Regions from separate parts of the Nonomuraea sp. NPDC004580 genome, predicted to be linked through region 1. Evidence: riboswitches for the same ligand, from Rfam matches in the RefSeq annotation. Region 1 holds a riboswitch; the other holds the start of a gene.
The links. Region 1 has a riboswitch for glycine ahead of gcvP (aminomethyl-transferring glycine dehydrogenase). Riboswitches for the same ligand answer to the same signal wherever they lie in the genome.
Positions count from the first base shown of each region.

Region 2: linked by a shared signal. The riboswitch ahead of gcvT (glycine cleavage system aminomethyltransferase GcvT) and the one ahead of gcvP (aminomethyl-transferring glycine dehydrogenase) in region 1 are both predicted to bind glycine.

Region 1 is NZ_JBEXLH010000029.1:62,720-67,074, forward strand. It holds gene gcvP (aminomethyl-transferring glycine dehydrogenase) at 1-1,706, opposite strand, end outside; glycine riboswitch at 1,884-1,981, opposite strand; gene ABZW11_RS27145 (MerR family transcriptional regulator) at 2,176-2,796, opposite strand; gene ABZW11_RS27150 (bifunctional nuclease family protein) at 2,945-3,415, opposite strand; gene ABZW11_RS27155 (MerR family transcriptional regulator) at 3,544-4,170, opposite strand; gene ABZW11_RS27160 (FHA domain-containing protein) at 4,194-4,355, opposite strand, start outside.
Region 2 is NZ_JBEXLH010000025.1:53,499-57,853, reverse strand. It holds gene ABZW11_RS24890 (3-oxoacyl-ACP reductase) at 1-679, shown strand, start outside; gene ABZW11_RS24885 (gamma-glutamyl-gamma-aminobutyrate hydrolase family protein) at 693-1,385, shown strand; glycine riboswitch at 1,440-1,537, shown strand; gene gcvT (glycine cleavage system aminomethyltransferase GcvT) at 1,667-2,752, shown strand; gene gcvH (glycine cleavage system protein GcvH) at 2,749-3,138, shown strand; gene ABZW11_RS24870 (L-serine ammonia-lyase) at 3,208-4,355, shown strand, end outside.

The DNA.
Region 1 (4,355 bases):
CCGGCGTTCGGCTGGATGGAGACGGCGTCGTAGCCGGTCACCTCGGCCAGCCAGCTCTCCAGGGTGCCGATCAGCTCGCGGTAGCCCTCGGACTGCGCCTCGGGGGCGTAGGGGTGCACGGCCGCGAACTCCGGCCAGGTGATGGGCTCCATCTCGGTGGTCGCGTTCAGCTTCATCGTGCAGGAGCCGAGCGGGATCATGGACCGGTCGAGCGCGATGTCCTTGTCCTGGAGCCTGCGCAGGTAGCGCAGCATCGCGGTCTCGGAGCGGTGCTGGTGGAAGACGGGGTGGGTGAGGTAGTCGCTCTCGCGCAGCAGGGACGCGGGCAGCGCGTCGGGGGCCTGCTCGGGCTCCGTGCCGCCGGTGACGCCGCCGGTGACGCCGCCGGTGATGCCGCCGGTGATGCCGAACGCGGCGCGTACGGCGGCCAGCTCGGTCGCGCCGGTCTTCTCGTCGCAGGCGACGGAGACGTGGTCGGCGTCCACCTGCCAGAGGTTGACGCCCCGCTCGGCGGCGGCGGCGACGACCTCGGCGGCCCTGCCGGGCACGCGGGCGAGCACGGTGTCGAAGAACTCGCCGTGGACGACCTCGACGCCGGCGCCCTTGAGGCTCTCGGCCAGGGCGGTGGCGTGGCGGTGCACGCGGCGGGCGATGCCGCGCAGGCCCTCGGGGCCGTGGTAGACGGCGTACATGCCGGCGATGACGGCCAGCAGCACCTGGGCGGTGCAGATGTTGCTGGTGGCCTTCTCGCGGCGGATGTGCTGCTCGCGGGTCTGCAGGGCCAGCCGGTACGCGGGGTCGCCGTCGGTGTCCACGGACACGCCGACCAGGCGGCCGGGGAGCTGGCGCTGCAGCCCCTCGCGTACGGACATGTACGCCGCGTGCGGCCCGCCGAACCCGAACGGCACGCCGAAGCGCTGCGAGGACCCGACGGCGATGTCGGCGCCCAGCTCGCCCGGGGCCGTGATGAGCGTCAGGGCCAGCAGGTCGGCGGCGGCCACGACGAGCGCGCCGGCCTCGTGCGCGGCGGCGGCCACGGCGCGGAAGTCGCGCAGCCGCCCGGAGGCGCCCGGGTACTGCACGAGGACGCCGAAGCACTCGGGCAGCTCACCGTCCAGCGAGTGCTCGACGAGCGTGATGCCGAGCGGCTCCGCCCTGGTGGCGAGCACGGCCTTGGTCTGCGGCAGCGCGTCGGCGTCCACGACGAACACGTCGCTCTTGCTCTTGCCGGCCCGCCGGGCCAGCGTCATGGCCTCGGCCGCGGCGGTGCTCTCGTCCAGCAGGGACGCGCCGGCGACGGGCAGACCGGTCAGGTCGGAGACGACGGTCTGGAAGTTCAGCAGCGCCTCGAGCCGGCCCTGCGAGATCTCCGGCTGGTACGGCGTGTAGGCGGTGTACCAGCCCGGGTTCTCCAGCAGGTTGCGGCGGATGACGGCGGGGGTGACGGTGTCGTGGTAGCCCAGGCCGATCATGGAGGTGAGCACCTGGTTACGGCCGGCCAGGGCGCGCAGCTCGGCGATGGCCTCGGCCTCGCCGATGGCGGCGGGCAGCTTGAGCCGGTCCTTGACCCTGATCGACTCGGGCACGGCGACGGCCACGAGGTCGGCGACGGACTCGAAGCCCACGGCCTCGAGCATGCGCTGCTGCTCGGGCTCGGAGGGGCCGATATGCCTGGACGAGAACGGCGGAGCTGACAGATCGGTCATGGGGTGTGCCTCCCGAGGCTTACGGAGACCGGCGCCGGGGCGCGGGCGAGTGCCGGATCTCCCCCTCTGTCAGCGCGGCCCCACGTGGTGCGCCGCGACCTGAGAGCTTCACCCCTGCGCAGGGCTTGCACCGTCGGTGAGGCACGCCTGGCGGGCGCGCCTGCTTTCCAGAGTTGCCTCGCCCGAGCGGTACCGGTTGCCTGAGAGATTCCGGGGAGGGTTGCTCCTTCGGCGCCCCGGACCGTGAGGACCGGGGACTCTCCCGCACGGGGTCGTCAGCCTTGCTGTCCTAGATTACTACGGTAAGCCGGGATTGCCGTGCACCGCACCCGCCGTTCCGGGCGCACCTCACCGCAGGTCCGGCGGTGAGGGCCGGACCCCGGGTGACGTTCCGTCGCCGCTTCGCGCCGGTGCGTGCCCTGTCCTGGGCAGCGTGGAACCCGGCGCGAACGTGAGAGACGGGATCAGGTCAGCCGATGCGGCGGGCGCGCCGCCTGCGGGCCAGTTCGTCAGCGGGGTGGTCGGCCGGGACGGTGTCCTCGACCGCCGCGCGTTCCCCCGGCAGCTCCGCGAGGGAGCCCTCGACCTCCCGCCAGACCCGGCCGAGCGCGATGCCGAACACGCCCTGCCCGCCCTGGAGAAGATCTATGACCTCGTCCGCCGAGGTGCACTCGTAGACGCTGACGCCGTCGCTCATGAGCGTGATCTGGGCGAGGTCGGCGACCCCGCGGTCACGCAGGTGCTGGACTGCCGTACGGATCTGCTGCAGCGACACCCCGGTGTCGAGGAGCCGCTTGACGACCTTGAGCACCAGGATGTCGCGGAAGCTGTAGAGCCGCTGCGAGCCCGAGCCGTGCGCGGCCCTGATCGTGGGCTCCACCAGGCCCGTGCGCGCCCAGTAGTCGAGCTGCCTGTAGGTGATGCCGGCCGCGGCGCAGGCCGTGGGCCCGCGGTATCCGATGTCGTCCGGCAGCGCCGTCGGCTGCTCGTCGAAGAGCAGACCCTGCTCCCCGGCACGCTGCCGCGCGCTCTCGCGCCGCACCGGATCTTCCTGGCCGGCCGTCTTTCCCTCGCCGCTGCTGACCGCCACGCGGACCTCCGGCTTTCTCTCATCCCGCGGCCTGATCTGGGGGTTCGTAAAAGGGCGGCCACGGGTTTCACTTGCACCGTAGGACCGTGACCATGCTCAGTCAACGATCCGGCTCGGCGCGTCGTGAAGCGTAAATGCACTGAAATACCTACCCCGCCCTGCCGAAGTCCTCGGGAGTGATCGTGTCAAGGAACTCCCTGAACTTCTCCACCTCGTCCTCCTGGTCGTCGGGGATGATCACCCCGGCCTCCTGGACGACCTCTTCGCTGGCGAAGATGCGCGCCCCCGTGCGCAGGGCGAGCGCGATCGAGTCGGACGGCCGCGCGCTCACCTCCACGCCGTTGGAGAAGACCAGATCGGCGAAGAAGATGCCGTCGCGCAGGGCGACGATGTTGACCGCGCGCAGGCCGACACCCAGGGCGCTCAGCACGTCTCGGAAGAGATCATGGGTGAGCGGCCGCGGCGGCGGCTCCTCCGCCTGGGCCAGGGCGATGGCCGTGGCCTCGGTCATGCCGATCCATATAGGCAGGAACCGCTCCCCGTGTGCCTCCTTGAGCAAGACGATCGGCTGATTTGTGGGCATTTCAACTCGAACGCCCACGACCTCCATCTGCAACACGGGCTGCTCCGTATTCCTGACCGGTCACCCGGCACAGCTCTTCGAACATCGCTTCTGCTGACTGGTTCAATTCAACGTAACACCCAGTGGGCCTGGAATGTGCCCTCGCCTCCCAGCTCGCTCCGGTATCAACGACCCAGGACCGACCGCACCCCCGTGCGCACAAGGGATGCGTGCAGGTCGAGCAGGAGAGTGGACAGTTCGCGGGCCACCTCGTCGGCCTCGCCGATGGCTCCGGGGCGGCGCCGTTTGAGTATCGGGGCGACGGTCTGCTCGACCAGCCCCGCCTCGCGCTCGGCCGCCGCCTTGACCGCCCGCAGATGACGGGCGTGCAGGCCGAACCTGGCCAGGGCGCCCACGGTGCGGGCCACCTTGAGCGCCTCTTCGTCGTAGCGCCTGGCCACGGGGACCAGCAGGCCGTAGTCCTCCAGCTCGGTGAGCGTCTCGTCGTCGATGCCCGCCGCCTCGAGCAGCTCGGCCCTGCTGAGCTTGACCTCCTGCGCCTGCTGCACCGCGCGCGGGCGGCCGAAGCTCTCGGCCATCTTGTCCTTGATCACACGCAGCGGCAGGTAGTGGTCGCGCTGCTCGGTCAGGATGAAGCGCAGCTGCTCGACGTGCAGGTGCGTGAACTTACGGTAGCCGGAGGGGCTGCGCTCGGGCTCGATCAGCCCTTCGCCCTCCAAGAACCTGATCTTGGAGATCGTCACGTCGGGGAACTCGCCCTGCAGGAGCGCGAGCACTTCCCCGATGCTCATGTGCGAGCGTGCCGCCTGAGAAGTCATACGCCGGAGTTGCCCCGCATCAGGAAGAGAAGGCGGAACTTGCCGATCTGCACCTCGTCTCCCGAGTGCAAAGGAACCTCCTCGATGCGTTCCCGATTGACATAGGTGCCGTTGAGGCTGCCCACGTCGCGCACCGAGAACTGGCCGCCGCGATGGCG
Region 2 (4,355 bases), on a different contig from region 1:
GGGCGCCAAGGTCGTCTGCGCGGACGTCGACGAGGAGGCGGGCAAGCAGGCCGCGAGCGAGGTCGGCGGCCTGTTCGTGCGGGCCGACGTCACGAGTGAGGACGACGTCGTCCGCATGTTCGCCACCGCGTACGAGACGTACGGCAGCGTGGACATCGCCTTCAACAACGCCGGCATCTCGCCGCCCGACGACGACTCGATCCTGGAGACCGGCATCGACGCCTGGCGCCGCGTCCAGGAGGTGAACCTGACCAGCGTCTACCTGTGCTGCAAGCACGTCATCCCGTACATGCGGCGGCAGGGCAAGGGCTCGATCATCAACACGGCGTCGTTCGTGGCGGTGATGGGATCGGCGACCTCGCAGATCTCCTACACCGCCTCCAAGGGCGGCGTGCTCGCGATGTCGCGTGAGCTGGGTGTGCAGTTCGCCAGGGAGGGCATCAGAGTGAACGCGCTGTGTCCAGGCCCGGTGAACACGCCCTTGCTCCAGGAGTTGTTCGCCAAGGACCCGGAGCGGGCGCAGCGGCGGCTGGTGCACGTGCCGGTCGGCCGCTTCGCGGAGGCGTCGGAGATCGCGGCGGCGGCGGCGTTCCTCGCCAGCGACGACGCCTCGTTCGTCACGGCCAGCGAGTTCCTGGTGGACGGCGGCATCTCCGGCGCGTACGTCACGCCGCTCTAGAGGGGGGCACGCCATGCGGCGTCCGGTCATCGGCATCACCTGCTACGTCGAGCAGGCCACGTTCACGGTGTGGCGGGACACGCCTGCCGCGCTGCTGCCGTACGCGTACGTGGAGAAGGTGGCGGCGGCCGGCGGGCAGCCGGTCGTGCTGCCGCCGGCCGGTGAGCCCGCCGCGCTCGTGGGCCGGCTGGACGGGCTCGTGCTGGCGGGCGGCGGCGACATCGACCCGGCCAGGTACGCCGCGGCCCCGCACGAGCGCACCGGCTACGTGCGGGAGTTCCGCGACGAGGCGGAGTTCGCGCTGCTGCGCGCGGCGCTCGACGCCGGGCTGCCCTACCTGGGCGTCTGCCGGGGGCTCCAGGTGCTGAACGTGGCGCTCGGCGGCAGCCTGCACCAGCACCTGCCGGACGTCGTGGGCCACACCGGCCACTGCCCAGGCCCTGGGCGCTTCGGCGACCTGCCGGTGACGCCCGTCCCCGGCTCGCGCCTGGCGAAGGCGCTGGGCACGGAGCCGCTGCCGGTGCCGCACTACCACCACCAGGGCGTGGACCGGCTCGCGCCTGACCTGTCGGTCACCGCGACGGCGGCGGACGGCACGATCGAGGCGGTGGAGCTGGAGGGCGCCGGGTTCGCGATGGCGGTGCAGTGGCACCCTGAGGTGGCGGAGGATCGGGCGCTCTTCGAGACGCTGGTCGCGGCCTGTTGAACTGCGAACGCGACAACAGCCCCATATCCCCACTAGGCTGGCGGACATCACCGACGAAACCGTGCGGGAGAGTGCCCTGACAGCCGGTCAGGGCCCCTGAAGGAGCAAGCCCTCCCCGCGAACCTCTCAAGGCAAAGGACCGCACGGCTACGGTGTCTCTGGAAAGCAGGCCCCGCGGCCTCGCCGAAGGTGAAAGTCCGGCAAAAGTCGGGCGAAGCTCTCAGGCACCGATGACAGAGGGGGAGGATGCTGGCATCCACTCCTGTCCTGAGGTGCGTCCAATGTCCCGACCGACACCGCTCCGAGACGTTCACGAGAGCCTCGGCGCCACCCTGACCGACTTCGCCGGCTGGCTCATGCCCCTCCGGTACGGCAGCGAGTCCGCCGAGCACCGAGCCGTCCGCGAGGCGGCCGGTCTGTTCGACCTGTCGCACATGGGCGAGATCTTCCTGACCGGCCCGCAGGCCGCCGAGGCGCTCGACTACGCGCTGGTCGGCCACCTGTCGGCGCTGGCCGCCGGCCGGGCCCGCTACACCATGATCGTGAACGAGCGCGGCGGCGTGCTCGACGACCTCATCGTCTACCGGCTCGGTGACGAGGAGTTCATGGTCGTGGCGAACGCCTCCAACTACGAGAAGGTCGCCCGCGAGCTGCAGGAGCGCGCGAAGGCGTACGACGCGGTGGTCGAGGACCGCTCCGGCCGGTACGCGCTGATCGCCGTCCAGGGCCCGCGCTCGCAGGAGATCCTGGCCACGCTCACCGACGCCGACCTGGCCGGGCTCAAGTACTACGCCGGCCTGCCCGGCACGGTGGACGGCCGGCAGGCGCTCATCGCCCGTACCGGTTACACCGGCGAGGACGGCTTCGAGCTGTTCGTCGCGGGCGAGGACGCCGTCCCGCTCTGGCACGCGCTCACGGCGGCCGGCGAGCCGTACGGGCTCAAGCCCGCGGGCCTGTCCAGCCGCGACACGCTCCGCCTGGAGGCGGGCATGCCGCTGTACGGCAACGAGCTCAACGCGGAGCTGACCCCGTTCGACGCGGGGCTGGGCAGGGTGGTGAAATTCGACAAGCCCGGTGACTTCGTCGGCCGGTCTGCGCTCGAGGCGGTCAAGGACGACCAGCCACGGCGCCGGCTCGTCGGCCTGGTCGCGCGGGGCCGCCGGGTGCCGCGCCACGGTTACCCGGTCACCCGAGACGGCGCCGTCGTCGGCGAGGTCACCAGCGGTGCGCCTTCCCAGAGTCTGGGCAAGCCCATCGCGATGGCCTACGTGGACACCGGCGCCGATTCAGGTCTGGCTGTGGACATCCGGGGCAGCCATGAACCTGTGGACCTGGTCGAGCTGCCCTTTTACAGGAGGAACAAGTGAGCAACATCCCTGACGACCTGAGCTACACCAAGGAGCACGAGTGGGTGCGCGGTGTCGAGGACAGCGTCACCGTGACCGTCGGCATCACGGCCTTCGCCGCCGACTCCCTTGGTGACGTCGTCTACGTGCAGCTCCCCGAGGTCGGCAGCAACGTCGAGCCGGGTGACTCCGTCGGCGAGGTGGAGTCGACCAAGTCGGTGAACGAGATCTACACGCCGGTCGGCGGTGAGGTCGTCGAGGTCAACCAGGCGGTCGTGGACGACCCGAGCCTGGCCAACAGCGACCCGTACGGCGAGGGCTGGATGTTCAAGGTCCGCGTGGAGGGCGACCCCGAGGAGCTGCTCTCACCTGAGGAGTACACCGCCCTGACCGCGGGCGACTCCTGACCCACCCGCCGGGGCCCGCCGAGCTGCCCGCCGAGCCGGGCCCCGGCCCTTCATGAAGGGCGCACATCAATGGCGATCAGCGTCTTCGACCTCTTCAAGATCGGCATCGGCCCGTCGAGCTCCCACACGGGCGGCCCGATGGCCGCCGCCCACAAGTTCGCCCGCGGCCTGCACCAGGACGGCCTGCTCGACCAGGTGTCCCGCGTGGAGGTCATCCTGTACGGCTCGCTCGGTCTGACCGGCAAGGGCCACGGCAGCGACAAGGCCGTCCTGCTGGGACTGTCGGGCGACAAGCCCGAGCTGGTCGACGTCGACACCGTGGACGCCCGCATCGCCGCCATGCGCGAGTCGGGCACCGTCTCGCTCTTCGGCACCCGCGAGATCCCGTTCGTCGTCGGCGAGCACCTCGTCTTCGAGCGCAAGATCTCGCTGCCCGAGCACCCCAACGGCATGCGCTTCACCGCCTGGGACGCCTCGGGCGAGCGGCTGCGGGAGAAGGTCTACTTCTCCGTCGGCGGCGGCTTCGTGGTGGACGAGCAGGCCACCGGCGCCGACCGCATCAAGCCCGACGACACCGTCCTGCCCTACCCGTTCACCACCGCCGAGGAGCTGCTCAAGCACTGCTCCGCCACCGGCCTGTCGATCTCCGCGCTGATGCTGGAGAACGAGAAGGCGTTCGGCCGCACCGAGGAGGAGATCAGGGGCGGCCTGATGAACCTGTGGCGGGTCATGTCCGAGTGCGTCACGCGCGGCATCGCCAAGGAGGGCGTGCTGCCCGGCGGCCTCAAGGTCAAGCGCCGCGCCAACCAGCTGCACCGCCGCCTGCAGTCCGAGCCGCCGGAGAAGGACCCGTTGCAGGCGATGGACTGGGTGACGCTGTTCGCGCTGGCCGTCAACGAGGAGAACGCGGCGGGCGGCCGGATCGTCACCGCCCCGACCAACGGCGCCGCCGGCATCATCCCGGCCGTCCTGACCTACTACACCCGGTTCGTTCCGCACGCCGACGACGACGGCGTCATCAGGTTCCTGCTGACGGCGGGCGCGATCGGGGTGCTGTTCAAGGAGAACGCCTCGATCTCCGGCGCCGAGGTGGGCTGCCAGGGTGAGGTGGGCTCGGCCTGCTCGATGGCCTCGGCGGGGCTCACCGAGGCGCTGGGCGGCACGCCCGAGCAGGTGGAGAACGCCGCCGAGATCGGCATCGAGCACAACCTGGGGCT